DNA from 4 places in the Psychrobacillus sp. FSL K6-1415 genome. Region 1 is predicted to be linked to each of the others. Evidence: riboswitches for the same ligand, from Rfam matches in the RefSeq annotation. Region 1 holds a riboswitch; each other region holds the start of a gene.

Region 1 (7,804 bases):
AGTGTAATCGTACTCCCTGACAAGTGGATTGTTGCAAATAGAGGAATCGTAAAGTTTGTCACTTTAGCTGAAGCACCAGTTTGCTGAGCCTGCTTTAGCGTCACCGGAATTGTTGCAGCTGATGACTGTGTACCTAAAGCTGTAAAATAAGCTGGGGACATTGTTTTTAAGAGTTTCAAAGGGTTTTTCCCAGTTACCGTACCAGCTGCTGTATATTGTAATAAAAGCATGACAAGATGCAGCACAATAATCATGACAAACACGACTCCAAAAACCGATAAAACCTTAGCCACTTGTCCACCGTACGCCATATTCATAAAGATTCCAAAAATATGTATCGGTAATAATGGGATAATAACATAAGAGATTACCTTCTCAATAATCTCGCTAAACTCTTCAAATGCATTTTGTAACATGTTTCCTTTTAGTTTGGAAATCCCAATCCCCATAATGAATGAGAAAACTAATGCTGTCATTATATCCATCATCGGAGGTATCGGCATTTCAAATAAGCCCCCAATTAAAAATTCTTCCGGATTCTCTAACTTAACACTCTCTTTACCACCTATAAACTTAGGCAGTAAATTTGATGCGACAAAAAATGCTATCAAGCCTGCTACAATGGTAGATAAATAGGCAATTCCCGTAGAAATACCAAGTAATCTACCAGAACCCTTTCCAAGCTTAGCTATCCCTGGAACAATAAACCCAATAATAATGAAAGGAACAATAAACCCTAAAAAGGCACTAAAAATACTATTAAAAGTAGCCATTATCTCTACCACTATTTTAGGGACAACTAGTCCCAATAAAACACCAAATACTATCGCTATCACTATTCGCGGCAATAACCCAAACCTCTTCATACGATGTCCTCCTCATATGCACAAATGTATTATTAATAACATTTATACACTTTAGCACAGTCACTTATTAAAGTGAATAGGATTAGTAGTATACATAATATTCTATTAACATTTTTTTGAACTGTAGTTCGTGTAGTAAGTATTAGAGCCTTTTCCGTATTTTACTAAGTCAGAGCTTGATAGAATTCTTTTTGCTTCATACCTGTTGTTTAAAAGTAGAAACTCTCTACATTCTTTATTAGTAATAGTTTCTTTACAGAGCGAAAAATAAGTGGAAACTGCTTTTTTGTGTGCATATGAATTGTTTTCTTTACAAGTAGGACAATACCAAGTTCGGGCTATTTTCTGCATTCCAATAAATCCGCAGCTTTCACATTTTACTCCGAGCTTTAAATCTTTAAGTGAAATTGAGAAATGTTCGATAAGAGGAATGGATGGAGGCGAATAGGTACTTCTTAGAATTACTTCTTTTATTTTCTCCATTTCTTTTTGACTTAGGGTTGAACTATTTTCGGGGAAATGTCGTAGGAAGGAACGCATTTCATTCCTATACATTATTTTAACGCCGCTGACTGAATGTTTAACAAAACTATTACGAGACGCAAAGATTACTACACCATGAATTGGGACTGAAATATTATACTGGAGGAAGAACTGAGAAAGTTGATATTTATATTCATTCAACTGATTTGCGGGGCAAGGATATTTAGTTATTCTTCCATCCTCTTTTCGTTGGATAAGTTGTGATGGATTAGTCGAAAACTCTAATTCCCCAATGATGTTTTTTACTTCAAGAATTACTACTCCATATGGGGTTATTATCAGGAAGTCTAATTCAAATGCAAATTCCGCAAAGAGAAACACCTTGTGAAAAATATAACATCTATATGGAATTTTCATTTGCTCTAGCACTTTGTAAATAACCTCTTCACCATAATCTCCTGCTTTAATAGCACCTATCTCTTTAGAAATTCTTGTATATTGTGGATGTTGCGGAGAAAGTCTTTCTATTAAATCAGACATTCTTGCTACATATTTTGAAGGGGAATACGGTTTAATTATCAAATTATCATCACCTCTTCAACACAATATCACGAATAGTTAGTCTTTTCTAGACTAAATTTTTTTATTGTGCAGATTGGTGAATAAAGAATGCTTGAAAAGCGGTATTGACTCTTTTTAGTGCTCAGTTTCTGCTGGACGGATACCAGACTGGCTCGAGCACTTTGACTACTCAATCGGGCGATTGCGACTTCTTCTCGGGCGTTCGTCCTACCCCGGGCGGATAGCAGGTTAGCCTGGGAACTTAGAATACTCGAACGGGCGGTTCCGACTTCCTCTCGGGCGTTCGTCCTACCCCCGGGCGGATAGCAGGTTAGCCTGGGCACTTAGAATACTCGATCGGGCGGTTGCGACTTCTTCTCGGGCGTTCGTCCTACCCCCGGGCGGATAGCAGGTTAGCCTGGGCACTTAGAATACTCGATCGGGCGATTGCGACTTCTTCTCGGGCGTTCGTCCTCCCCCCGGGCGGATAGCAGGTTGGTTCGGGCGCTTAAAGTAGTCGATCGGGCGGTTGCGACTTCTTCTCGGGCGTTCGTCCTACCCCGGGCGGATAGCAGGTTAGCCTGGGAACTTAGAATACTCGAACGGGCGGTTGCGACTTCCTCTCGGGCGTTCGTCCTACCCCCGGGCGGATAGCAGGTTAGCCTGGGCACTTAGAATACTCGAACGGGCGGTTGCGACTTCTTCTCGGGCGTTCGTCCTACCCCGGGCGGATAGCAGGTTGGTTCGGGCGCTTAAAATAGTCGAGCGGGCGGTTGCGACTTCCTCTTGGGCGTTCGTCCTACCCCCGGGCGGATAGCAGGTTGGCCTGGGCGCTTAGAATACTCGAACGGGCGGTTGCGACTTCCTCTCAGGCGTTCGTCCTCCCCCCGGGCGGATAGCAGGTTGGTTCGGGCGCTTAAAATACTCGAGCGGGCGGTTGCGACTTCCTTTTGGGCTTTCGCCATTCGCCTGCACAAAAAAAACAGACACCCGAAGATGTCTGTTTCCTCAAATAATATTATTATTTTACTGGTACTACAGATCCGCCCCACTCGCTTAGGATGAAGTCTTGAATTTCTTCAGATTTCAATGCTTCTACTAAAGCTTTAATCTCTTTATTGTCTTCATCACCTGAGTTTACAGCAATGATATTCACATATGGAGATTCATTAGATTCTTCAATTGCAATAGAATCTTCTAATGGATTGATACCAGCGTCTATTGCGTAGTTAGAGTTGATCAATACTGCATCGCCTTCTTCGTTTTCATATAACTGAACCATCAGTGCTGATTCATAGTTAGCGTCAAATTCAAGATTTTTAGGATTATCAACGATGTCTTTCACTTCAGCTTTTGTTTTGTCAACACCATCTGCTAATTTAATTAGTCCTTTTGCTTCTAACATAGCAAGAATACGACCGTGATCTGCAACAGAGTTACTCATTAGAATTGTTGCACCTTCTGGAAGCTCTTCAATAGAACCGTATTTTTTAGAATATAAACCGATTGGTTCAATATGTATTTCACCAGCGTTAGCAAAATCATATCCAAAATCAGCTTTTTGTGACTCAAAGTAAGGGATATGTTGGAAATAATTCGCATCCAAGTCACCTGAATCTAAATCTTTGTTTGGTAATACATAATCTTGATACGATTCTACAACAAGTTCAATTCCTTGTTCTTCAAGAATTGGTTTAACTTCTTCTAATATAACTGCATGAGGTACGTTCGATGCACCTATTACAAGTTTACTACCCTCTTCTTCTCCGCACGCTGCAAGTGTTAATGCACTCACTGATAATAAAGCTCCAGCTAATAACTTCTTCATTTTCAAATCTCTCCCTTTTTACCTATGTTTTCTATGTGATCGAGTACTCTCGTTTACACCTATTATCGTTTATCTATTTTTGTAGTAATTAAATCGCCTATCCACTGAATTATAAATACCATGATTAATATTAGTATTGTGGCAACAAGTGTTACATCTGTTCTACCTCTTTGGAATCCATCTAAGAATGCTAGCGTTCCTAGTCCCCCAGCACCGATAATACCGGCCATAGCTGTATAACCAACTAGTGAAATCCCCGTAACCGTAATACCTGATACTAATGCGGGCATAGATTCTGGCAATAGAACCTTCCAAATAACAGTAGAAGTTTTAGCGCCCATCGATTTAGCTGCTTCTAGTACTCCTTTATCAATTTCTCGTAGAGCTATCAACACCATACGAGCGTAAAATGGAGCAGCTCCAATAACTAAAGCTGGGAATGCAGCATTTGGCCCACGCATTGTTCCAACTAAAAACTTCGTTAATGGGATTAATAAAATAATCAAAATAATAAATGGAATGGAACGGAATATATTAACGAAAGCTCCTGTTAACCAGTTCGCTAACTTGTTCGCCCATGCTTGATGAGGACTAGTTAAGAAAAGTAAAAGACCGAGCACTAGCCCAATAATTGCTGTCAGTATAGTAGATACTGCAGTCATATATAATGTTTCAACGGTTGCTTCCCACATTTTTGGCCAATCAACATTAGGAAATAAATCATTAATCATTGTTGATCACCTCTGTATTTACTTTTTGTTCATGTATATAGCGGATGGCCTCATCCACCAATAATGCATCTCCTTCTAGTTGAAGGATTAAGGTACCAAATGCGCCATTTTGTGTATGCGAAATATTACCTTGGACAATATTGACTTCTAAATCAAATTGCTTAATAAGTCTCGACAATATTGGTTGTTCTGTTTGCTCTCCAACAAATACTAGCTTTATCAGCTTGCCATTTGGATATAGCTCTTTTAAATGCTGTATTGTTTGTATTGCTTTATTGGAATCACTTACTTGCGAGACAAAACGTTTCGTAATAGGTTGTTGCGGGTTTTGGAATACATCTAGTACTTTTCCTTCTTCTACTACATGACCTTTTTCCATTACTGCAACACGACCGCAAATCTTTTGAATAACCTGCATCTCGTGGGTAATCAATACAATTGTCAGCCCTAATTTTTCATTGATACTAACTAATAAGTCTAAAATTGAGTCTGTAGTTTCTGGGTCTAACGCAGAGGTTGCTTCATCACAGAGAAGCACTTCTGGACGATTGGCTAATGCCCGCGCAATTCCGACACGTTGTTTTTGTCCTCCTGATAACTGTGAAGGATAATAATGTCCGCGACCTTCTAAACCAACTAAATCAATTAGTTCCTCTACTCTCGAAGAACGTTGTGCTTGTGGAACACCAGCAATTTCTAATGGAAAAGCAATATTTTCCGCAACCGTTCTTGACCATAACAGATTAAAGTGTTGGAAAATCATACTTACCTTTTGTCTTACTTGACGAAGCTTCACTTCATTTATCTTAGTAATATCTTGATTGTTGACGATAATTTGACCCGAAGTTGGCTTTTCTAATCCATTCAATAATCGAATAAGTGTACTCTTTCCTGCACCACTGTATCCAATGATGCCGAAAATTTCACCTTTCTTTATGTCAAGATTCACCTCTTCAACTGCAACGATTGTACCTTGTTTCGTGCTAAATTTTTTCGAAACATTATTTAAACTAATCATGGGAAACTTGCCACCTTTCTACGAAATGCTCAATTGTCTATCTATCTTCAAGAAATATTGTATGAATTTTTAATCCTGCATTTTAAAACTACTCAATGCGTCAACAGTTACTATGTAAATACATATACTTCCCATTTCTATCTAAAAAAACCCTCCTGCAAAAGAGCAGAAGGGTTTTAAGTTATTTATTTTAATAACGTTCATCCATTCTCTCATTTCCCAAAGCAACAGCTTTGCGTGATTTGGCACCATTTCATTTACATGACGGTTGCCGGGCTTCATAGGGCACTTCCCTCCACCACTCTTAATAAGAGTAACACTATTTAATTTGTTGGTATATCGAATGTTATCACACGACTACTTGCTCGTCAATACTTTTTATTGTCTCTAATATAAATGGAACTGATTGAAATGCATATATCTTTTTATATACAGTTCCACCTTTAGCGATTATCAGGCATGGCACGCTTTCAATATGATAATCCATTGCAAAATTCTCTAGATAGTTAATATTTGCTTGGCCAATTGAAAAAGGCATCATCTCTTGTACAACTTGCATCATCTTACTTGCAACTTGGCATGTTCCACATAAGGGTGTATAAATATAGAACATTGTAAGCTGACCACTGTTCTTATGGTCGTTCCACTGTTCAAGTGTCCATTCATTCACATTACATCATCCTAAAGTAAATATTGTCTTTTCACTTTTATATTAACACTTTTTAATATGGATGCCAAAACTTTGAACGGTGTAGTCGCCACTTCACAATACATTGGATTGGTATATAGATGAATAGCTTCAGGGTATTCTTTCCTGACGATGGAGCGAATTTGCTCGCCTGATCTATCCGCATCTAAAAACGCATAAATAGGAATACCGTCGTAAGGACTTAAAATCTCTTCTAGCTTTACATTGGATATCGTTCCGTTTGTACAAATAATTTCTGTTGATTCATCAAGTAATTTTAAAAGCTTTAATTTATCTGATCTTCCCTCAACTATAATTATTTTTTCACTAAAGACAATAGCCATTCAGCATCTCTCCCAACTATGCCCTTTCCAATATTATATGAAAAAAACGCCGACATTAAGCGGCGTTTTCATAATTATTCTGAAATTAATTCTTCGTATTTTTCTGGAGAAAGTAAACCATCGACTTCCGTTACATCAGCTGGCTCTACAACAATCATCCATGCATTTTCATAAGGGGATTCGTTTACATATTCAGGGTTATCTTCTAATTCTGTATTTACATCTACTACTTTACCGCTTATTGGTGCATACAGTTCAGAGACAGTTTTTACAGACTCTACACTACCAAATGGATCTCCTGCTTTAATATCATCTCCGACTTGTGGAAGCTCGACAAACACGATATCTCCAAGCTCTGATTGTGCAAATTCAGTAATACCGATACGGATATTTCCGCCTTCAGTCTTTACCCATTCGTGCTCTGCTGAGTATTTTAAATCTTTAGGTGCGTTCATATATATACCCCTCTCCATTAATAATACATTCATCTACTATATTCACATATTTTTATAGTAAAAACAAGTGACTTTAAGAAGTCTTCCAAACATCCTCAAACTGTTGTTCCTTGAAGCCTAGCGTTAATTTTTCACCATCAAAAACAACTGGACGTTTAATAAGCATTCCATCAGAAGCAAGCAAGGCTAATTGCTCATCTTCTGACATCGTTGGAAGCTTGTCTTTTAGACCAAGTTCTCGATATTTCATACCAGAAGTATTAAAGAATTTTTTGAGTTCTAAGCCACTTACTTCGAACATTTTTTGAAGCAAATCTTTAGTTGGAGGATTTTCAGCTATATGGTTGTCTATGTATTCTATATCATTGTCCTTTAACCATTTGCTCGCTTTTCTACACGTTGTACATTTAGGATAGCCATAATATTGAATAGTCATGTTGTACCACCTTTTTCTTTTTATCATACATAATATTGTAAGAGATGAGCAATCATTTTGAACGGTGACTAAGGATTCAACCTCGAATTAAGAAATTAAGACTCAAAAAAAATGCCCACCCTTTAAATTCAAAACCTGTTTCCAACGTTTCCGAAATGCTCTGGACTAACTTGTTGCTATATTATTGCCGATTGAATTTTTAGTGATGCTGGTTGGTTGTGACGTCCGTCACAACCAACCAGCATCATTTTTTTGGTAATTTTATGGCGCTTATCTGTCCGTCGCTCTTCTACAACTTCTAGAAACACGTTAGTGCATTTTTGGATAACTAGAGAAAAGCTACTTTCCTATTCATGGAGCAGGCCCCCGAAGATACAATTTCGGGGGCTCTAAC
Region 2 (7,804 bases), 960 kb from region 1:
TCACTTACAGTGGGGACTGTTCAAATAGATAACGTTAGCGTATTAAGTTTACCAAAACAAGGTTCGACTGTTATCACCACTTTAAAAAAAGGAGAAGAATTCCCTGTCCTATCTACTGCATCAGGAGACTCATCTACCGTTATAGTGCATACTGTAAGTCCTGGAAATACATTATGGAAAATTTCAAACCAATACGGGATTCCACTTAGTGCACTTCAAGAGACAAATAAGCTATCTTCAGCAGAAATTCGAATTGGACAGAAATTAATAATTCCACAAACACATACACTATATACTGTTATAAATGGTGATACTTTATGGAAGATTTCTGAAAAATTCAATGTAACTATAAATGATTTAACTAAGTTGAACAGACTACAATCTTCAAACCTAATTGTCGGTCAAAAATTAAACATTCCCGATTATTACGTACAAATTCAGTTGTTGGGTGATAAAAAAGGCTGGGTTAATAAATCACTTTTAAAACAAACGAACCAGCAACGAATCGTAATGGGATGGAAGTATAACGGAAGTTCGCAAAATTATTCACAACAATTGAAGCACTCTAATTTAAATGTGGTGTCACCAAGATGGTATACTTTAAACAACACAGGTAATTTTGTTTTAATTACAGCTGACACAAATTATCTGAAAGATGCACATAACAAAGGCAAGAAAGTTTGGCCCCTAATTGGAAATAAATTCGACCCAGTTTTAACTGACTTGGTATTAAGTAATCCTGAAAAACGCAAAAAATTAGTGTCAACGCTTAAAAATTCTTTAGTTCAAACAAAAAGCGATGGAATAAATGTGGACTTTGAAAACATCGATCCGAAAAACAAGCAAGATTTTATCCGCTTCGTAACCGAACTTAAAAACGCTCTTCATCCACACGGAATTAAAGTATCTGTAGACGTTACTCGCGAAAACAAGGATCCTTTTTGGTCTGGCAGTATAGACCGTTATGCGTTAGGTCAGGTTGCTGACTATATCATTATGATGGGGTATGATGAGCATTGGGGAGGTAGTCCAATAGCGGGGTCTGTAGCTTCTATGCCATGGGTTCAAGAAGGTATTGAACTGTTACTGGAAGACGTACCATCTCACAAGATTATCTTGGCGGTACCTTTCTACACAAGAGAATGGATTACTAATTTAACGACAAAAAAAGTGAAAAGTATCGACCGTACAATGGGTGAGGTTGAACAAATTATCTCTTCAAAAAATCTTATAAAAGTTTGGGATCAAAATACCCAGCAAAATTATGTGGAATTTACTGCAAACGGGGATAAGCACCAAATATGGGTAGAGGATAAACAATCTATCAAACTTCGTATTGACCTTGCTAACCAATTTAACTTAGGTGGAGCAGCTGCTTGGTATATCGGCTCTGAAACACCTGATATTTGGAATATATACCATTTCAACAAGTAAATGGAGTGTGAAACCCTAAAATTTAATAACAATTTTCAACCTGAGTCCATATTTAGATGAACTCAGGTTGTTTTAATTTTCCACTAAAAGTAAAAGTACCCAGTCTTTCTCTAAATTATGAGTTGACTGAGAACCTTACCCTCTCATCTTCAATCCTGAATCTTATTTTTCAGATTAGGTAGTCACCCATACTTTATATATATTTAATCCATCCTGCTGAGTATTGACTCTAAATGTGTCTATCGAAGCTAATCTAAAAGCAAGAGAATAAGCAATTTTGTAGTCTGAGGTTATATATCCATCGTAAATTCTTCCGTAAATTTCATTTGCTAAAGAATCGGCCCAAACATCGGCTTCATACAATGTTTCAAAAATTATTTCTTCTCTTTTCCACCTAATATTCATAGCTACACCAACTTTGTAAAGTTATTCCCATTCATAAGGTGTTTCTTGGTAAACATAATAATTCAACCAATTGGAAAATAGCAAATGTGTATGTGACCGCCATGAGTTCATTGGCTTTTGTGATGGATCATTGTTTGGAAAATAATTTTCTGGAACATCAATCTCCACACCTTTTGATATATCTCTTTGGTATTCATCTGCAAGTGTTGTTGCATCATACTCTAAGTGACCAGTAATCATAATATGCTTTTTATCTTTAGATATTACTAGGAAAACACCTGCATCTTCCGAATTGGAAAGCAATATCAGTCGAGGGTCTTGTTTAATCTCGTCGTATAACACAGCAGTGTAACGAGATACAGGTGCATAAAATTCATCATTAAATCCTCGTACTAATTGAATGGTTGGATCGGATAACCGATGACTAAATACACCAAAACATTTTTTGGGTAGGTCGAATTTACCAATACTATAATGATGATAAAGCGCTGCCTGCGCTCCCCAACAAATATGAAGAACAGAGGTCACATGCGTTTTGGACCATTCCATTATTTCAGTCATTTCAGGCCAATAATTAACATCTTCGAATGGTAAATGCTCAATTGGAGCACCTGTAATAATCATTCCATCAAATTTTCTGTGTTTGATATCCTCAAAAGTCGTATAGAAAGTATCTAAATGAGTTTTACTAACATTTTTGGAATCATGTGTTGCCATATGTAAAAAAGTCACATTTACTTGGAGGGATGTATTCCCTAATAATCGTAACAATTGAAGTTCGGTTTTCTCCTTTTCAGGCATAAGATTCAAAATAATTATGTTTAATGGACGTATATCTTGAGTTATTGCTCGATCGGTATCCATGATAAATATTTTCTCTTTTTTAAGAAGTTCAGCTGCTGGTAATTGTTTAGGTATATTTATCGGCAAAATAGTACTCCCCCTTAAATTTAAAAACCCTCTTTTCCTTTATATAAGAAAAGAGGGTGAACGTTTTGCTCTCGATTCTTATCTTTCAAGAAATTATATCTTGTAGGAGTTAGCACCTTTCTGATAAATCAGAGGTTGCTGAAGCTTCAACGGGCCATGTCCCTCTGCTTCTCTTGATAAGAGTTATTAAATTATATTGTTCTTTATTAAAGAATATTAACATGTGTTTTCCAATAATTCAACTTCTTTTAAACTTTGAAACGATTCACTGCTTCCGCAAGTTTATCACTAAGCTCTGTTAAGGTCTCAGATGCTGCAGCAACCGACTGAATCGCTCGTAACTGCTCATCAGAAGACGCACTCACTTCTTCACAGGCTGCTGCGGTTTGTTCTGAAGTTGCAGCCATCACTTGAATAGTATCTACTACCTGATCTTTATAGTTGGAAACCTGTTCAATTTCTGCTGAAACTGCATCAATAGATGTTTGTAAACTATTCATCAATATTGATATTTCACTAAATGTTAACTCAGTATCAGTTACAACAGAACCTTGTTCACGGAATGTTTTGATGGTGTCTGTCATTTGCTCCCCTACAATATGGGATTCACTTTGTAGCTCCGTAATAGTTTGTTTTACTTCCTCTGTGGCTTTAGCAGATTGTTCTGCAAGCTTTCGCACCTCATCCGCAACGACCGCAAAGCCCTTTCCATGCTCACCTGCACGGGCCGCTTCAATACTTGCATTCAGTGCGAGGAGATTTGTTTGTGATGAGATTTCCATAATGGTTTCCATAACACTGCCAATCGCTTTTACTCTAACTTCTAAAGTTGTAAACAATGTAGACATGGAGGTAAGATTAGACTCCCAGTTTTGGAAAGAAGTTTTCAATTCACTCATTTGGTTTTGACCATTTGTATTCATTAAATTTGCTTTAGTAGCTATATCAGTCATCGTTATTGATTTTTCGTTAATGAGATTGATTTGCTCGCTTAAGTGCACGGAACTCTCTGTTACTTCACCAGCATCTTCTGCTGATTTAGATGCACCTTCTGCAATTTCACTAACAGCTAATGACACTTGTTCCGCAGAAGCATTTGTTTCTTCAGCTACAGCACTTAAATTTTCAGAATTTGACTGCACATTATTTGCGGACTCTTTTACAACCTGAATAATTCCATTCATACTGCTAGACATTTTGTTGAAGTTTGTAGCAAGTTGACCAATTTCGTCCTTAGACCTTATATTCGCTTGTACAGTTAAATCTCCATCAGCAATAGAATCCATTAATTTTTTTAGTTGGCCGATTGGTTTTAAAATAGCGCTAATCATGAAATATAATACGATAAATATGATTGCCTCAATGGCTAAAACAATTATTATTATCATTGTACGTATACTGTCTGCTGTTTGGTTTATCTTATTTTCCTCATAAACAGCTCCTATTTTCCAATCCAATTCTGGTATAGTTGTAAATACAGTAATTGTATTAGTACTCTCCGTTCCGTCAGTCACATTTCCACTTTCCAAGGAACTAGATAGCATTTTTTTAACTGATGAATTCTCAGATATGTTTTCACCAAATAAAGTGGGATGAACTATAGCATTACCATCTGCATCCACAATAATTGGATAACCTTCATAACCTAACTCATTGTTTGCTAACGTTTCTGTTAATTTGGATAATAGAATATCAATGGCTAATACACCAACCACTTGGCCATCTCTAATAACAGCTTTTGCACCAGAAATTGCATATTCTCCAGTAGAAGCATCTACAAAAGGTTTAGACCAGCTGAAACTGTCTTTATTTGAAACTGCATTTAAATACCATTCCCTTGAAGTAGGATCAAAATCTGCTCCTAGGTCTGCTTCTGGGATAATTTCAATCGATTTATCAGGTAAAGCTATGTAGACTGAAGCTACAGCGTCATATAATGAAACAAATTCATTAAATTTAGTATCTAATTGTTTCTCTAATTTCTTGGCTAAAACTCCATCAGTTGCTTTAGCACTATTATGAAAATCTACAATATCATTTGAAGTTGATAATTGAATAAGCCCTTTTTCATATGTAGCTAAATAATTCTGAATTGATGTTGACATTTCTTGAACTATAACTTGGCTTTGATCAATTAAGTCTTTTTCCGTCTTTTTACTAATAGTGTTCGTACTAATGGTTATTAATGGTGCCATACTTACAATAATTAGAGCCATAACAGCAATAATTATTTTCCACTTTATAGATTTACGCATTACTCATCTTCCTTCTCTATGTATTGAATATGCTCCGATATGAATATTCCATATATAAGTATATTTATACTATTATATCGGCACAATGAGAGAATATTAATGCATGAAAAATAACTTACTCTTCAAAAAAACAAATTTCGGTGAAATACCTTCTTATTTACCTTTCTATCATATTTTCTGCAGATGATGATTTCAAACATATTATTAATGAAAATAAAGGAACTAAAAATAAATCTTCCAATTTGAGATACCTGACTTGAAATCTCACAAAAGAGACCACCTTCTTAAAAGGTGGTCATAATCATTATAAGTAATTCTAATACTTCCTAACCAATCCATTCCTCCAATAAGATTTCAAGTTGTTCTTCTTTTGCTTGAATAGATTCGATAAGCTTTTCATAAATTCCCCAATCAGTTTCTATTTTTGCATTTTCTTTTAAATATGAAATTTCACTTTCCAAACAAGAAATTTCTTCATCGATTGTTCGCTCTTTTACACGTTCCCTTGTTGGTTGTTTAGTTTTAGTCTTTTTCTCTGAAACATCTTCTACTTCTCGCTTAGAATACATTTCCTCCCATTTTGTTCTAGCCCACTCATATGGTCCTTCAAATGTAGTGAGCTGGGCTTTTTCTAACCAGACAGTTTTAGGAAATAATTTATTTAAAAAATACCGATCATGTGATACGGCCAATATAGTTCCATCAAAATCAGCTAAAGCATCTTCAAGTACTTCTCTAGACTCAATATCTAAATGGTTCGTCGGTTCATCAAGAATTAGGAGATTAATATCCTGATGCATGAGCTGTGCTAACCGAAGTCTCATGCGCTCACCACCGCTTAAATCACCTATTCGCTTAAATACATCTGGTCCATAGAACATAAATTTTGCGAGAATATGTCGTGCATCTCCCTCGACCACATTTAACTCACTTCGAAATACATCAATTAGCCTAGACTTCGGATCCTGAATTTCATAATGCTGCGACAAATAACCTGCCCGGACATTACTACCTAACCGAGCTTCTCCATTGTCAATAGGTATCTCTCCACGCAGAAGATTTAATATAGTGGATTTACCAGAACCGTTTCGACCTACTATCGCAACTCGGTCCTTCCAGTATAGATTTAGCTGTGCATTTTCTAGCAATGCTTTATCTCCAAATGATTTATATACATTTTTCATCATAACTACTTCTTTTCCACTTCTAGAAGCAAATTCAAAGGAAAGCTCCATCTTTTTCGGGTCGATTAAAGGTTTTCTAACTTTTACCATTCTCTCTAGTGCCCTTTCCATATTACGTGCCTGACGAAATAACTTTGGATTTGGTGGAACCGCTTCATTTGCCCATTGTCTAAGTCGTCTTATTGCATCCTTCATTTTTTTGATCTTTTTCTGTTGTTCCTCATACTCCTGGAACTCACGCATTAATCTAGCTTCTTTCTCTAAAATAAAGGAAGAATAATCTCCATGATAAAGAGAAAGCTCACCTTCTTCTAAATCTGCAATTTTATTTACGACCTGGTCTAAGAAATATCTGTCATGCGAAATGATTACAACAGTCCCTGAATAGTTAACCAAATATTGTTCCAACCACTCAACTGCAAATAAATCTAAATGATTCGTCGGTTCATCCAACAATAATATATCTGGATTTGACAGTAAAATTTTCCCAATCATTATTTTTGTTTGTTCGCCACCACTTAAACTAGCAAATGATTGGTTTACGAATTGGTTCAACTGAAGTCCCTGCACTACTTTTTCAATTTCAGACTCCATTGTATAACCGCCTAAAAGTGTAAATTGTTCTTGTACTTCTCCGTATTGTTGTAGCAGGCGCTCCATCCCTTCTGAATTTAAGGTTGTCATTTGTTGCTCCATCAGAATCATTTTCTTTTGTAACTCCGTAATCTTTTGAAAAGCATAATGGAGAACATCAAGACCTGTAATATCTTCTGAAAAAGTAGGTATTTGAGCCAAATAACCAATGGATACACCTTTCTTAAAGTTGATATATCCTTCGTCAGGTTTTTCATTTCCTGCTAACAATTTGAACAATGTAGTTTTACCGCTACCGTTACGACCAACAATGGCTAACCTGTCTCCCGTTTTAATATCAAGAGATAAGTTTCCGAAAATCGTATTTCCTCCAAGCATTTTTGTTATATTTTGTATTGTACATATCATTATGATCGCTTCCCTTCAATTCTTTATGAGCTAAGAAGCGCCTTTTTTTCGCAACAAAAAAAGACTGTCTAAAAAGCACAGTCTTCTCGCTACCATTTAGGATCCGAAAGAATGACTTCTTAGCTATGAACATTACTTTGAAATTGTCTAAAAATGGACAGACCTGTCCCGTTGTTAGCAATTTCATGAGTAATTGCACAAGAAGTGGATAAAAATTCCAACATAAAAAATTGTGCATTCATAGCGTTTTTCATTCTTTCTTCACCTCCGTTCGAATTAGTTAAATAAATAATAGCATAATTATTCAAACAATTCAATCGTTATTTTCATTTGGTTTTTCAAAAGATGGATCATTTATGGATTCGTCCACTTTAGGAATACCTACATCATTTTCTTCATTAACTTCTTCATTACCTGTATTTGGAATTTCTTGATCTTGGTTGTCTATTTGCGTCTCAGGGTTAGCTGGTTGATTGGAATTCCTTTGAAATCCACAGGCAGTAAGTATGAAACAAGAAATAATAAGTATCGAAAACATTCGTTTAAACATTGTTAGTTTCCTCCTAATTTAACATTAGAATGCACAACCTTCGT
Region 3 (7,804 bases), 1.2 Mb from region 1:
AACCCCTTTTGCTACTGCATTCTCTACTCCTTGGTTCAGTGCTTCTTTTGTACCGTGATCTATTAATATACCGTCTACTCCTTGATTCACCGCGGCATCTAAATTGGAGGCCATTTTAGATAAATCCCCTTCAGAAGTAAACACTGTTACATTTCCACCAAATTTCTCTACCTGCTCTTTTACACCTTCAATATATTGAGCTGAAAATGTCCCTAAATTTTGTTGCATAACTAATGCAATTTTTTTACCAGTTAGCGGATGTTCTGAAGCCTCTCCCTTACTGCTAGATGATGTACTTGCTTCTCCTTCAGCTTTTGGTTGACATGCACCTAACAATACTCCAATAACCAAAATCGTGAATAACAACCAATACTTATTAGTTTTCATTAATTTTCTCCTTTTCAATTGATTTCGCTAATTTAGCGGAAATATTATCACAATAATCTGGATAAATAATTCCTTTTTCCGTTATAATGGCAGTGATATATTTAGCTGGTGTCACATCAAAAGCAGGATTGAAAACTTTTGTATTTGATAGAGCAATAGACTTGCCGTTAATAAGTGTAATCTCCTCTGCCTTCCTTTCTTCTATTGGAATTTCTACTCCATTATTTATGGATAAATCAAATGTAGAGGATGGTGCTGCCACATAAAATGGAATTCCATATACGAAAGCAAGAATAGCTAAGTTAAGAGTTCCTATCTTGTTTGCTGTATCTCCATTTTTTGCTATCCGGTCTGCACCAACAATAATTGCTTCTATTCCCTTTGCACTTATTGTGTGTGCAGCCATACTATCAGTTATAAGTGTCACATCGACTCCTGATTGCTGCAGCTCCCACACTGTCAGCTTGCCCCCCTGAAAGACAGGTCTAGTTTCACATGCGAATACTTCAAACTCTTTGCCAAGTTCCTTTCCTAGATGAAACGGAGCTAAAGCAGTACCATACTTTGCAGTGGCAATAGAACCCGCATTGCAAATGGTCATTACCTTGGTTTTATCACCTAGTAAATAAAGTCCAAATTCACCAATATTCCGACAGGACTCCTCATCTTCTTTGTGAATTACAATTGCTTCTTCAATTAATATCTGCTTTGCATCCGAAACACTATCTACTAAACTCACTATTTTCAACAAACGGTCAAGTGCCCAAACTAAGTTGACAGCAGTTGGCCGGGATTCACCCAAATATGTTGCATCTTTTTTTAGTAATGCTAGAAAATCTATCATCGAATTTGTTTTATAGCCCTGGGCCTCAATAGCTAATCCATATGCTGCCGTAATACCAATGGCAGGGGCACCACGAACTTTCAAGGTAATAATCGCCTCGTAAACATCTTTGAGTGCTTCAAGTTTTATATAGACAATTTCATGAGGAAGTTTCTGTTGATCTAAGACTACTAACTGCTTACCATCCCACTTAATCGATAATGGAATACTCATAAATAATTTCTCCTAGCAACTCAATTACTGCATCTATTGAGTCTATTTCTTGACGACTCACTATTAATCTTTCTCCAGTTTTTAGAGTTTGTTTTTTTAGTAAAATTCGTTTCTTTTCGTTTTCAATATTGTCCAAGTCTTTCACATGTGCGAGTCCAATTGTTCTACGAATAAGCTCACAGCCTGCGAATCCTAGTGAATCATGGAATATTTTTTCTAGCAAAAATGCTTTGTATCCCTCTATATCTTTAAATGAATCGAATTCACTCAGTTCCAAAAAACCTGCAAATTTAGTAGAAAAAGTGGTCCAAGTGTTTCGTATATGACCATGTATGACATCACGTTGTTTGCCTTCTCTGGTAATAGATTGGACTATTAAATTTGCTAAAAACAATCCTATATCAAAACCAATAGGACCGTAAAAAGCAAACTCTGGATCGATCACTTTAGTTTCTACTTCACTCGCAAAAACACTTCCTGTATGGAGATCTCCGTGCAGCAAGGCTTCCGCTTCGGTTAAAAAACTTCTTTTTAATTTTGCCACTTCAAGCTTTAATAATTTGTTGTTCCAGATTGCTTCTACTTCGACTTGTAATGCAGGTTCAAAGTCATTTGTTTCATGGTCAAAAAAAGGATCGGTAAAGATTAAATCCTCTGTGATCTTACACAATTCCGGATTTGAAAATTCTATTACAAGCGCTTTTTTCTCAAAGGGGTGAAGAGCAAAATCAGAAGTATGATAAAGTGTTAGAGCTAGGTAGTTCCCTATATCTGTCGATAATTTAGGGTAGGACTCACCTTTTATCAATCCTTCACGTACGATTGTGAGATGAGATAAATCTTCCATGACTGTGATAGCTAAATTTTCATCCGTTTCATAGACTTTTGGAACTAGATCGGCAGCATATTCTCCATGTCTTTTTAAGGCACTAGCTTCAATTTTTGCCCTTTTTAGAGTTAGCGGCCAGCTTTCCCCTATTACTTTTGCATAGGGCAAGGCCTGTTTAATAATAACTCCACTGCCACTCGTTTGATCTGTTATAAGAAAAACATAATTTAGATTTCCATCACCAATTTCTTCGCAAGTTAATTTAGCTGTATTCGGGAACAAAGATAATTCGCTTGCTAGAGAAATTGCAGATTCTGGTGTTAATGATTGATATTGTTTTGTCGCTACTACCGCCATTTAATTCTTCCTTTCATTCTCAAAATAAAAAACCTCTTTCCAAAAGAAAGAGGCCAAGAATAAGAGATTCTGAACCTCTTATCTCTCAGAAAGTAAACTTTCTGATGGAATTAGCACCGTGCCTTACGGAATCTTACATTCCGGCGCATAAAGCGCCCCGTCTCACAACGGTATTACGGTCGGTTGCTGGGCGTCATCGGGCCATTATCCCTCTGCCTGCTCTTGATAAGAGTGCGGTACAAGTATGATGTTTGATTAGAATCCTAGCATAATAGAAAAAGTTATGTCAACAGTATTTTGAATATATATACTTTTTAATTTTCTTGTTGACAGAAGTTTTATTGCATGGAATAATCAATATAATTTATTAAACATCAACTGAATATTTTTCTTATTTAGAGCAGGTGGAGGGACAAGCCCTATGATACCCGGCAACCGATTCATTTTTGAACACGGTGCTAATTCTTGCAGCCAAAAGGCTGAGAAATAAGAAGTTGTTAAACTATTAACCTCTTCTTATTTGAAGAGGTTTTTTATGTTATCTGGTCAGCGCTAGTCTGGGCTACATAGGCGCTTGCGCATTTATTTTAGTTAGGAGTGAAAAAATGAGCGGAATCACTGCGCACTATCAACTATATGGAAAATCTGGCTCTTTTGAAAAAAAGGCAGAAGATATTGCACTTGGATTGACTATTGGTTCTTGGACTGACTTAGCTTTGTTAGAACAAGAACAGTTAAAAAAACATAAAGGAAATGTAATATCCGTTACCGAATCCAAGGATATCCAGCACCCCTTTCACCCTGAAAAAATAAAAGCAGAAATTAAAATATTCTACCCTGCTGCAAATTTTTCTACTGATATTCCAGCAATATTAACAACGGTCTATGGCAAACTATCCCTAGACGGTGAAGTGAAGTTATTAGATTTAGAATTCGATACGAATCTTTTGTCTCATTTCCCCGGACCACGCTTTGGCATTAAGGGTGTTCGAGAAAAATTAGGAGTTTATGAACGTCCGCTAATCATGAGCATATTCAAAGGAGTCATTGGAAGAGACATAGAATATTTAGCAGAACAACTTAAACAACAGGCATATGGTGGAGTTGACCTTGTAAAAGATGACGAAATCCTATTCGATAATCCACTAACTTCTTTTGAATCACGTATTGCTACTGGACGAGAAGTATTGAGACAGGTGTATGAAGAGACAGGACATCGTACTTTATATGCAGTAAATTTATCAGGACGTACATTTGAATTAAAAGATAAGGCCAAAAAAGCCCGAGAACTTGGGGCAGATGCACTTTTATTTAATGTTCATACTTACGGATTAGATGCCCTTCAGATGTTAGCAGAAGACGATGAAATTCAATTGCCACTTATGGCACATCCAGCTTATAGTGGAGCATTCACTTCCTCAGCATATTATGGAGTTTCAACATCACTTATTCTAGGAAAACTTACTCGTTATGCAGGAGCAGACTTTTCATTATTCCCTTCTCCTTATGGCAGTGTTGCACTAGAAAAGTCTATAGCTCTTTCTTTAGGTGAAGAACTAACAAAAGCCAGTAAAGTTAAACAAAGCTTTCCAGTTCCATCTGCAGGCATTCACCCGGGTCTCGTACCCCTTTTAATGAATGACTATGGAATCGATAGCATTATTAATGCTGGAGGTGGTATACATGGTCATCCAGCCGGTGCAACTGGGGGCGGTTTGGCTTTTAGGCAGGCAGTAACAGCTGTTTTAGAAGAAATTCCATTAGTACAGGCAGCAAAACAACATAGTGAGTTAAAAACTGCACTTGAATTATGGGGGTTATAATATGAGTAAACTTGTAGTTTTTTGTGACTTCGATGGAACTATAACCAATCAAGATAACATTATGGCAATCATGGAAAAATTCGCTCCACCCGAATGGACTCCAATTAAAGAGGATATTTTAAGTCAACGTATTTCCATACGAGATGGTGTAGCAAAGATGTTCTCTCTCCTCCCTATTGAATCAAAAGATGAAATTATTTCTTTTGTACTTGAACAGGCTGTCATCCGCGATGGTTTTAGTGAATTTGTATCTTTTACAAAAAATCATAACATCCCACTTTACATCGTAAGTGGTGGTATAGACTTTTTCGTCCATGAGCTACTAGAACCTTTCAGGCCATTTGCAGGAGTTTATTGTAATGTATCCGATTTTTCTAAGGATACAATTCACATTGAGTTTCCACATAGTTGTGATGAACAATGTACTAGCCAAGGATGTGGTTGTTGTAAACCATCTATTATTCGTACACTTCTTGACCAAGAAGCTATGAGTGTTGTAATTGGGGATTCCATTACCGATTTAGAAGCGGCAAAATTAGGAGATATCATTATTGCAAGGGATTTCTTAATCGAAAAGTGTGAGGAATTAAATATTCCCTATGAACCTTTTGAAAACTTCCACGATGTGATAGACATTATGAACGCTAGGTTAGGCGTGAAATTATGACATTACAAGATAAATGGGATGAACTTGCGGACATAAAAGATGAACTCGCTGCAAGAGATTGGTTTATGGGAACTAGTGGAAACCTCGCTATTAAAGTACGTGATAATCCTATGGAGTTTCTAGTAACTGCAAGTGGTAAAGATAAAAAAAAGAGGACATCGGAAGACTTTTTGCTTGTTGATGCTACTGGAAAACCAGTAGAAAATACTCCTTTAAAACCATCTGCTGAAACATTACTCCATTGTGCAATATATCGAGAAACAAATGCTGCTTGCAGTCTTCACATCCATACAGTTGCAAATAACGTTATCTCTGAGTTGTACGGTGATAAAGGTTCAGTAGATTTTCAAGGCATTGAACTCATTAAAGCTTTTGGTATGTGGGAAGAAGATGCAATACTCTCCATACCAATTATTCCTAACTACGCTCATATTCCCAAACTTGCGGAAGTGTTTACAACTTATATTTCTGCTGACAAAGGAGTAATCCTTATTCGTAACCATGGTATAACTGTTTGGGGAAAAGATGGGTTTGAGGCAAAAAAATTACTAGAAGCTTGTGAGTTTTTATTTCAGTATCAATTAGCATTACACCAAATACACTTAAAATAGAAAGGAAGATTCTTGATGGCTATTATTAAAATCCAAGAAACAAGTGAAACAATTGAAGCACAAAACGAGGTAGAAGCATTTTTAGAAAGTCAGGAAGTAATTTATGAACATTGGGATATAGACAAGTTACCAGAAAACCTTCGTGAAAAATTTAACTTAGACGACGATGAAAAGCAAGAGATTCTAAAAGCTTTCAAAAGTGAAATAGACGACATCTCAACTCGTCGCGGGTACCAGTCCGCCGATATTATTTCTCTATCTGACTCAAACCCTAACCTAGACGAACTGTTAAAAAATTTCGAACGAAAGCACCTTCATACCGACGATGAAGTTCGTTATATTGTAAGTGGTCACGGTATCTTCATCATACAAGGCAAGGATGAACGCTACTTTGAAGTTCATCTTTCACCTGGTGATTTGATATCTGTGCCCGAGAATATTACACACTACTTCACATTATCTGAGGATCGTAAAGTTGTTGCTGTTCGCATTTTTGTAACAACAGAGGGATGGGTTCCAGTTTACCAAGATGAAGTAGTAGAACAATAAAAATACCTACTTACCCTAGGAATAAATGAATAACGATAAGGTAGTCAATTACTGCTTCTGCGGCTATTTCTTTCTAAAACAAAAAAAGTGGACTCATTTTATGAATTCCACTTTTTTATGTCTATTCGGTAAATTCCTTTTATATCTCGTAATATACATCCATTAGCCTCAAAAATACGTCTCATGGGCTTGTTATTTGTATCTGTGCTTCCCACATATACCTTCGCACCAAAATTTTTCAAGAGTTCTAATGAAATAGCATGAAATATCGTTCCGTATCCTTTGCATCGTTGTTCTGGTACAACCCCAAAGTAAAACATTCTTCCCTCATCAGTAGTCCCTTGTTCAATATGTGGAATACTAATACCGTAGTTCATTGCATTTTGAGAAAAGATAAAGCAATGGTCTCGCCACTTAACACCTATTTCACTTTCAAGTGATTCCATTATTTGATTGATAGTAAATATATTATTTTTGTTAGCTGAACCACTCCTACATGAATCGTACAATGTAGCAAAAGCCAAATCAGTCATATGACTATCGGAAAGAGATTGTACTTGAAAGCTACCAGAACTTATAAATGGTCCTTCCAATGTCTTTGTGTATTCTACAATAGAAGACACTTTTTTAAACCGACGCTTGAAGATCCAGTCCTCATTCTCTTCATCTATTAATAGTGATAAATATGCTACTTTTTCTTCTTTCCACTCTGCTAATATTTTATCAAATGCAATTAAGTAATCAATGTTTGGAACATAAGATACTTTTAGTTGATCCACAAGCCAGTATTCCTGATCTTTTTTAATCAGATTGAAAAGGTTCACCTATCGATTCCCCCATGCTGTTGTTAGCTTAATGTTCGTTTTAAGAAAGCCTTTGTTCGATCTTCCTTTGGATTGTTAAAGATTTGTTCAGGCGTTCCTTCCTCAGCAATTACTCCTTTATCCATAAAAACAACTCGATCAGCAACTTCTTTAGCAAACTCCATTTCATGTGTAACTATTAACATAGTAAGTCCTGTGCCCGCTAACTCTTTCATCACCTTAAGCACCTCTCCAACCATTTCTGGATCAAGTGCGGAAGTTGGCTCATCAAATAACATAACATCTGGTTCCATCGATAGCGCTCTCGCTATCGCAACACGTTGCTTTTGACCACCCGATAATTGCTTAGGTTTAGCGTTTACATAATGATCCATTCCAACTACTTTTAAGTATTTTAAAGCAATTTTTTCGGCATCTTCTTTAGAGCGTTTTAACACTTTTACTTGTCCAACCATACAGTTGCTCAGCACGTTATGGTTGTTGAATAAGTTAAATTGTTGGAAAACCATTCCTAACTTTTTTCTGTAAGCATGGATATCGTGTTTTTCATCTAAAATATTCTCTCCATGATAGATGATTTGCCCTCCACTAGGCTTTTCTAACAAATTTATACAACGAAGTAAAGTAGACTTTCCCGATCCAGAGGAACCAATGATGCAAACAACCTCTCCTTTGTTCACTGAAAAATCTATATCTTTTA
Region 4 (7,804 bases), 1.1 Mb from region 1:
CAGAAAAGCGATTTTCTAGAAACTCTGTTATATCTGCACCAGAGGAGAAAGCAGTTTCATCTGCACCTTTAAGGATTAACAATTTAACTTGCTGATCATTCTCTAAATCATTTAATGTTTCACCGAGCTTTTTGAACATAGCAAGGGAGAAAGAGTTTTTCTTATCCACTCTGTTAAATACAAGTGTTGCGATTGATCCACTTCGTTCCACATATAAAAGATTCGTCATAAGTTCGCCTCCTGCTAGTCTTTTTTAATATTTGCTGCAATACGATTTCCGATAGATTGAATACTTTGTACTAGGATGATTAAAATTACTACTGTTGCATACATTACATCAACTTCATAACGTAAATGTCCGAAACGATATGCCAAGTCACCTAAACCACCTGCACCAACCATACCTGCCATTGCTGTAGCACCGATTAAGCTGACCGTTGAAATGGTTAATCCTAAAACGATAGAAGGTCGAGCTTCTCGAAGTAAGACATTCCAAATGATTGCGCGTGTACTAATACCCATAGCGGTATAAGCCTCAATGACACCATTTTCCACTTCCAAAAGAGCAGATTCCATTAGTCTAGCAATATATGGTGCTGTATAAATTACTAATGGCACGATAACGCCTTGAACTCCAATAGTTGTTCCAACTATTAATCTTGTAAAAGGAATTATGAAAAATAGTAAAATGATAAAGGGAACAGAACGTACAATATTTATGATTAAATTAGTAATTTGATATATAAATTTGTTTTCTAATGCCTGGCCAGGTCTAGTCAGGACGATTAAAATACCTAATGGAATCCCGATTAATACAGAGAAAAATAGGGAGATACCCACCATTTGAAATGTTTGTACAACAGACTCACCAATAATCGGTAGCCATTGTTCTATAAATTGATCGATTCTACTCATGAGACTGTCCCTCCAGTTCTTCCGTTGCTACACCTTGAGAATCTAAATAGTGTATAGCATTTCTAACCTGGTCCTTGTCGCCAATTAAATGGACCACTATATTTCCGACAATGCCATTTTTAAGTTCGATAATATTGGCAGTTAATATGTTCGGTTGGACATTAAATTTTTGACTTACTTCAGCTAATAAAGGTTTTCCAGTGCTTTCTCCGACAAATGTTAAGCGAGTGACTGCACCCGTAACATTTAACTGAGAAATTAAAGAAGTGGATAAATTACGCTGACTTATTGTATTTAAAAACTTTTTAGTTGTAGGGTGTGTAGGGTTAGTAAATAGATTAATAGCTGTATTTTGTTCAACAATTTCTCCATTTTCCATGACATATACATGATCACAAATTTTTTGAATGACATTCATTTCATGCGTGATTAAAAGTATAGTAATACCTAATTCTCGATTTATCTTTAGAAGCAAATCTAATATGGAATCAGTAGTTTCTGGGTCCAGTGCGCTTGTTGCTTCATCACTAAGCAATACTTCGGGTTCCTGCGCTAGTGCACGGGCAATTGCAACACGCTGCTTTTGGCCACCAGATAACTGGTTTGGATAGTTTGTATGCTTGTCAGTTAATCCAACTATTTCTAAATATTGATCCACTCGTTTTTTTACTTGCGCTTTATTATATCCAAGTAGCTTAAGTGGAATGGCGATATTATCATAAACAGTTGCTGTTTTTAATAGATTAAATCCTTGAAATATCATGCCAATTTTATTGCGGGTTTCACGCAATTTAGGGAGGGGAAGGGAAGTAAGTTCAACACCGTTAATAAAAACTTTGCCTTCCGTTGGCTGTTCGAGTAAATTTACGCATCGAATCAGTGTACTTTTACCAGCACCGCTATATCCAATGACTCCATGAATTTCTCCTTTATTTACCTGAATATTTACTTGGTTTACTGCCTTTACTATTCCACTCTTGCTTTTAAATTCTTTCGATACATTTTCTAACTCAATCATTTACTATCTTCCTTTCTAAAGAAAACGCTACCGAAGTCGGTAACGTTTTCAAGTCCATTATTCGTCCCAGCTAGCTAATACAGAACCTTTAAACTCTTCTTCGATAAACTTTCGTACTTCTTCCGATTGATATGCTTTTACAAATTTTTGAATCGTTGGATCATCTTTATTTTCCGCACGAACAACCACAAAGTTTACATAAGGTGAGTTAGAAGATTCTAATAATATAGAGTCCTCTTTTGGGCTAATTCCTGCTTCAAGTGCAAAGTTCGTATTAATGGCAGCTGCATCTACTTCACTTAATTGTTTTGGTATTTGAGCAGCTTCTAGTTCAATAAATTCCAGGTTTTTTGGATTTTCTTCAATGTCATAAATACTAGCTGTTTCTCTTTTGTCTTCTTTAATTTTGATGTAGCCATGTTCTTCTAAAATGTATAGTGCACGCGCGCCATTCGTTGGATCATTTGGCAAACCAAAAGTTGCACCGTCTGGTAGATCATCAATTGACTTATATTTTTCTGAATATACACCCATTGGATTTAAAATTGTTTTTCCTACTGGTACTAAGTCAGTACTGTGATCCTCGTTAAACGTGTCTAGGAAAGGTTCGTGTTGATAGCTATTCGCATCTAAATCACCTTCTGATAATGCAGTGTTAGGTAGAATATAATCAGAGAATACTTTAAGTTCTACTTCTAAACCATCTTTAGCTGCCACTTCTGCAGCTACTTCTACAATTTGTTCATGTGGTCCGGCAGTTACTCCTACTACTATTTTGTCTTCATTGATTGCTTTAGCTTCTGACGCAGCGTCAGACCCACAAGCTGCAAGAGTTCCAGTTAATAATACCGTTGATAATAAAAAACCAATCTTTTTCATTTGTCATTCCTCCGAATAATTATTAAGAACGTTGTATAAATATAAAAGCCTCTCTTCCAGTAGAAAGAGAGGCGCATACATACGTTTGTCCTCTCTTATCTATCAAAACAAAATGTTTTGCAGGATTTAGCACCTTTCCATATACAAAAAATATATGGATGGTTGCCGAGCTTCATAGGGCCAGTCCCTCAGCTACTCTTGATAAGAGATATCAGCTATTAAGTTTTCCAACAGTTCATAAAATATAATTTACTACATCAAATTATTAAAGTCAACAGACTTTTTTTATAGTTGCATATATCATTCGAATTAGTTTATGTTTAATAACAATAAATAATTATACATAGGGAGTGTGTAAGCGTTGTCAAAAATTAGAGCAAATTATGCTGTAGGGCAGCTAGGGAAGATAGTGAGCGCACGTTTAGTTTATGGAACTGATCTGCTGGAAGGGATAGAGGAATTGTGTAAAGTAAATGGAATTCAATCCGCTACAATTCTTAGTTGTTTTGGTAGTTTTCAAAGATGTGGATTTGTGTATTTAGTACCAAATGAAGATTCCCCTATAGGTGTAGGATACAATAATCTTGTTGTGAAAGAGGGGCCAATTGAGTTCTTGCAGGGTACAGGAGTTGTATGCCAAAGAGATGATCAATTTGAAACGCATTTCCACGGTACAATATGTGACCAAAATGGCAATATTTTTGGTGGTCATTTTATTAAAGGTGAAAATCCTGTTATTACAGTAGACCTAGTGTTGGCAGAAACTGTTGATATGGAGTTTAAGAGACAGTTTGACGAAGAAACAGGAGCTAATCAGTTTTATCCTGTAGAAACGAATAAAGAAAAACCTAATCATCTACATAAATGAAAATTGCAGCCCTATATTAATGGGCTGCACTTTTTTAAAATAAATTAAGCTTTCCAATGCGTGTAATTGCTTCTCTTAATCGAACTTCATCCACTAATAAACCCACGCGAACATACCCTTCGCCGTATCCACCAAACCCATTACCAGCAGCAACTGCTACATCGGCTTCGTTCAAAAGTAAATCAGCAAAAGCTTCACTTGTAAAATTATCGGGAACAGGTAACCATGCGAAAAAGGAACCTTTTGGTGCATTCACCTGCCAACCAATACTGTTACAAGATTCAATAAGAGCATTTCGTCTGCCCTCATATAAATCCACTAATTCCTTTACACATTCTTGACTATTATTGAGTGCAACCGTTGCAGCATCCTGTACGGCAGGGAAGAGACTAACAAATAAGTGGTCTTGAATTATATTTATAGCTTCAATAATTTTAGCGTTCCCAACAGCAAAACCAACTCTCCAGCCAGCCATATTATACGTTTTGGACAATGTGTACATTTCAATACCTACGTCTTTTGCACCATCAGCTTGTAAGAAACTAATTGGCTTCTCTCCATCAAAACCTATTCCACCATATGCAAAATCATGGACAATGGCAATGTCCTTTTCTTTTGCCAACGAAACAGTTTCTTGGAAAAAGTCTAAATTAGCGATAGCGCCAGTGGGGTTATTTGGATAATTTAAGTACATAAGTTTAGCTTTTTGTTTTTGCTCCTCTGTTAAGGAACTGTAATCAGGAAGGAAATTATTTTCCTTGAGTAATGGCATCGTGTCAAACGCTACATTAGCAAGTCCTACCCCAGATAAATAATCAGGATAGCCTGGGTCAGGAAGTAGCATTAAATCATTTTCATTCATCAGTGCCAACGGGAGCTCTACTAAGCCAATTTTAGTGCCAAATAATATCGCTACTTCAGTTTCAGGGTCAATGTCAACATTATATTCTCGTTTATAGAAATTGGCTGCCGCTTTTTTAAATTCTCCAGTTCCACGAAATGGACTATACTTGTGGTTTAATGGATTGGCTGCCGCTTCCTGCAGTGCTTGTACAATATGCTCAGGAGTAGGCTGATCAGGATTACCTTGTCCAAGATTAATCACATCTCTACCTTCTAAAACTGCGTCTCCAACTTTTTTTACTAGTGTAGCAAAAAACTGTGAAGGTAGATTTTTTAAACGGTTTGAAAATTCCATGTTCGTAACCTCGTTTTCTAATAAGTTGCATTTGTTAGTCAAATCTTATAACCTTTTTATTATTATGTCTATAGGGGTGTCAAAAATGAGAATTGCATGTGTCCAATTAAATATAGCTTTTGGTAACCCAAAAGAAAATTTTAGAAAAGTAGAAGAAAAGATTCGGAAAGCAGCGATGTTAAATGCAGAAATCGTCGTACTGCCTGAAATGTGGAATACTGGTTATGACTTAACAAACCTTGAAGTAACAGCTGATATAAACGGAGAAGAAACTAAAAATCTCCTAACTCGGTTAGCTAGTGAGTTACATATTCATATTATTGGAGGCTCCGTTTCAACAAAAAAAAACAATCATTTCTTTAATACGATGTACGTAGTAAATAATATTGGAGAGCTGATTGCTGAATATGATAAAGCGCATTTGTTTAAATTAATGGATGAGCATCTATACTTAGAGGCAGGAACAAGCAAAAATATCTTCACGCTGAATGATGTCGAAATGGGTGGCGTTATCTGTTATGATTTGCGTTTTCCAGAGTGGTTCCGTGCCCATTCATTGGCAGGAGCGAAAATTATTTTTGTACCTGCTCAATGGCCGGCTACTAGAGTTGATCATTGGAAAATATTATTACAAGCTCGGGCGATTGAAAATCAATGTTTCATCGTTGCAGTAAACCGGGTCGGAGAAGATCCTAACAATTCATTTAACGGAAATTCGATGGTAATCGCACCATGGGGCGAGGTTCTTTGGGTTGGAGCTGATGAAGAAACAATAGGTTTAGTAGATGTAAACATGGATGATGTGGAAGAAGTAAGAAAAAGGATTCCGGTTTTTAAAGACCGTAGAGTGGACCTATATTAAAAGATATAGTGCTATCTGTATTGACGTACAGATAGCTTTTTTGTATGGTTTTCTAAAGGGGGAATTAAAATGGTAGAAATAATTCGCGCGATTCAAGATGAGTACCCGGAGGATTTTGCTTGGTGCTATGGTTGTGGGAGAATGAACAAAGAAGGGCATCACTTTCGTACAGTATGGGATGGAGAGCAAACAGTAACTATTTATGAACCGAAGGAAGGGCATATAGCGATACCTGGTTTCGTATATGGCGGGCTAATTGGGGCATTAGTCGACTGTCATGGTACAGGTTCTGCATCGCTTGCTCTACATCGAAAGAATGGATTTGAACCAGGTAGTGGAGAAACACCACCTCGCTTTGTTACTGGTTCCTTGCATGTAGATTTCCTAAAACCAACTCCGCAGAAAATTGTTCTAAAAGCAATTGGCCAGGTAGAAGAAATTCATCCTAAAAAATTCAAAGTTACTACAGAAGTATTTGCAGGAGAAGTTCTCTGCGCTCGTGGTGAAGTGATCGCTGTTCTAATGCCTGCATCTTTTGGGAAACAATAAATTATATAGAACCTGCTAATAAACAAATTGTTTTTATTAGCAGGTTCTTTTTTATTTTGGCTATGTTAAAAAGAAAGTGTTGATTTTCCGTGAGGTGGTATTGAAATATTCACTTTAACAAGCACAGCAGATTAATTGAAGAAGAAAAGCTAGCCACTTATGTCGCATTACGGATTCTATAAAATATTTTTATTCTTGGAAGGAATTCATTTGTGGAATAGAGAATTATAAAGTGAATGACAATACTATAGTAGAGGTGAGTAACATGGGGTTTCAGGCTGATAAGATATTCGTAAATTTAGCAGTAAAAGATTTAAATAAGTCTAAGGCGTTTTTCTCTAAATTGGGGTTTGAATTCAATGCTCAGTTTACCAATGAGCTTGCAGCAAGCATGATTATTAATGATAATATATTTGCTATGTTGTTAGTTGAAGAACATTTTAAGACTTTTACGAAAAAAGAAATCTCCGATTCTACAACAAGTAACGAAGCAATATTGGCATTATCTGTTGATAGTAAAGAAAAAGTCGTTGAGATTGTAAACAAGGCTTTAGAAGCAGGTGGAAAACCTTCAATGGAACCACAAGACCATGGTTTTATGTATGGGTGGAGTTTTGAGGATATTGACGGGCATCTTTGGGAGCTTTTTTTCATGGATGAAAGTTCAATGAATTAATTTATCCTAAAGACAAAGTAACTTACATTATACGATTGAGGAAGCTAGCACATGGTGTTAGCTTTTTTGTCGTAAATTATGAAGTTCTTGAGGAACAGAGTTAAAATTAAAAAGCTTTCAAGATCTATAAAATTACATAATAAAAATGAGATTGGACTGGTGCCATAATCAGAGTAGGATTAATCACTCATGAGTGCTCCTGGTATAGAGTGCGCCAGTCTGTGATGTGCCGTGGTCGTTGGAGTTAGACTAACAATGTGCTCTACGGTACCATAGTTGGTCGGCCATAATATTGTTTATTTAAAGTTGAATTATTTAAATGGGGCACGTAATTTACTGATAATCACTTCATTATGAAATTGAAATAAATAGTTCGAAATTAAGTACGTTTCATTTGATTTTCTATTTATTATCAAGCTAATCCTTAAGATTAAAACATTCAAAATTTGGGAATGAAAGGAATAGGAGGTTGATTTTAATGGATACATTATTATATTTTCTTTATGTAGTTTTATATACTGCGCTATTAATTTGGGGGTTATATGGCATAAGAAAGCAGGATTTAGCAAAATGGACAAGTGTCATCTATTTAGTGATCCTACCATTGATCTATGATAACGCAATACTTGCTACAGGTAAGTGGATTGGAGAAGGGGAGTTATTGGAAAGCTTAAACTTTTCTCGTTTTTGCTTACATGCTTTAATCACACCATTACTTGTTATGTATTCTTTAGGGACATTGCAGGAAAGTGGTATCAAATGGGCAAAGAAAAAGTGGTTATTTATTTCAGGTATTATATATACGATTGGTTTAATGATATTAGAATTTTCTAAAGAGG

The links. Region 1 has a riboswitch for S-adenosylmethionine ahead of MKY60_RS14145 (methionine ABC transporter ATP-binding protein). Riboswitches for the same ligand answer to the same signal wherever they lie in the genome.
Region 2: it holds a riboswitch for S-adenosylmethionine, as region 1 does, so the genes downstream of both, metA (homoserine O-acetyltransferase MetA) here and MKY60_RS14145 (methionine ABC transporter ATP-binding protein) in region 1, are expected to answer to the same signal.
Region 3: it holds a riboswitch for S-adenosylmethionine, as region 1 does, so the genes downstream of both, mtnK (S-methyl-5-thioribose kinase) here and MKY60_RS14145 (methionine ABC transporter ATP-binding protein) in region 1, are expected to answer to the same signal.
Region 4: it holds a riboswitch for S-adenosylmethionine, as region 1 does, so the genes downstream of both, MKY60_RS08855 (MetQ/NlpA family ABC transporter substrate-binding protein) here and MKY60_RS14145 (methionine ABC transporter ATP-binding protein) in region 1, are expected to answer to the same signal.

The regions. Positions count from the first base shown of each region.
Region 1 covers NZ_JBBOOQ010000001.1:2,957,660-2,965,463, forward strand. Annotated here, with positions in the region: gene MKY60_RS14125 (dicarboxylate/amino acid:cation symporter) at 1-866, opposite strand, end outside; gene MKY60_RS14130 (nuclease-related domain-containing protein) at 972-1,889, opposite strand; gene MKY60_RS14135 (MetQ/NlpA family ABC transporter substrate-binding protein) at 2,932-3,738, opposite strand; gene MKY60_RS14140 (methionine ABC transporter permease) at 3,801-4,469, opposite strand; gene MKY60_RS14145 (methionine ABC transporter ATP-binding protein) at 4,462-5,487, opposite strand; SAM riboswitch class I at 5,697-5,801, opposite strand; gene MKY60_RS14150 (thioredoxin family protein) at 5,837-6,157, opposite strand; gene MKY60_RS14155 (toprim domain-containing protein) at 6,169-6,519, opposite strand; gene gcvH (glycine cleavage system protein GcvH) at 6,594-6,974, opposite strand; gene MKY60_RS14165 (arsenate reductase family protein) at 7,048-7,410, opposite strand.
Region 2 covers NZ_JBBOOQ010000001.1:1,992,896-2,000,699, reverse strand. Annotated here, with positions in the region: gene MKY60_RS09345 (LysM peptidoglycan-binding domain-containing protein) at 1-1,434, shown strand, start outside; gene MKY60_RS09340 (hypothetical protein) at 1,609-1,839, opposite strand; gene metA (homoserine O-acetyltransferase MetA) at 1,861-2,769, opposite strand; SAM riboswitch class I at 2,845-2,952, opposite strand; gene MKY60_RS09330 (methyl-accepting chemotaxis protein) at 3,018-5,024, opposite strand; gene abc-f (ribosomal protection-like ABC-F family protein) at 5,351-7,210, opposite strand; gene MKY60_RS09320 (RAxF-45 family protein) at 7,330-7,464, opposite strand; gene MKY60_RS09315 (hypothetical protein) at 7,524-7,760, opposite strand.
Region 3 covers NZ_JBBOOQ010000001.1:4,170,925-4,178,728, forward strand. Annotated here, with positions in the region: gene MKY60_RS20580 (sugar ABC transporter substrate-binding protein) at 1-387, opposite strand, end outside; gene mtnA (S-methyl-5-thioribose-1-phosphate isomerase) at 377-1,444, opposite strand; gene mtnK (S-methyl-5-thioribose kinase) at 1,422-2,630, opposite strand; SAM riboswitch class I at 2,706-2,862, opposite strand; SAM riboswitch class I at 3,019-3,123, shown strand; gene mtnW (2,3-diketo-5-methylthiopentyl-1-phosphate enolase) at 3,236-4,453, shown strand; gene MKY60_RS20600 (2-hydroxy-3-keto-5-methylthiopentenyl-1-phosphate phosphatase) at 4,455-5,120, shown strand; gene MKY60_RS20605 (methylthioribulose 1-phosphate dehydratase) at 5,117-5,731, shown strand; gene MKY60_RS20610 (1,2-dihydroxy-3-keto-5-methylthiopentene dioxygenase) at 5,747-6,280, shown strand; gene MKY60_RS20615 (hypothetical protein) at 6,379-7,104, opposite strand; gene MKY60_RS20620 (amino acid ABC transporter ATP-binding protein) at 7,128-7,804, opposite strand, start outside.
Region 4 covers NZ_JBBOOQ010000001.1:1,899,782-1,907,585, forward strand. Annotated here, with positions in the region: gene MKY60_RS08840 (enoyl-CoA hydratase/isomerase family protein) at 1-229, opposite strand, end outside; gene MKY60_RS08845 (methionine ABC transporter permease) at 244-915, opposite strand; gene MKY60_RS08850 (methionine ABC transporter ATP-binding protein) at 908-1,933, opposite strand; gene MKY60_RS08855 (MetQ/NlpA family ABC transporter substrate-binding protein) at 1,991-2,812, opposite strand; SAM riboswitch class I at 2,905-3,020, opposite strand; gene MKY60_RS08860 (PPC domain-containing DNA-binding protein) at 3,174-3,680, shown strand; gene MKY60_RS08865 (pyridoxal phosphate-dependent aminotransferase) at 3,715-4,878, opposite strand; gene MKY60_RS08870 (carbon-nitrogen family hydrolase) at 4,964-5,740, shown strand; gene MKY60_RS08875 (PaaI family thioesterase) at 5,810-6,289, shown strand; gene MKY60_RS08880 (VOC family protein) at 6,555-6,965, shown strand; gene MKY60_RS08885 (phospholipid phosphatase) at 7,444-7,804, shown strand, end outside.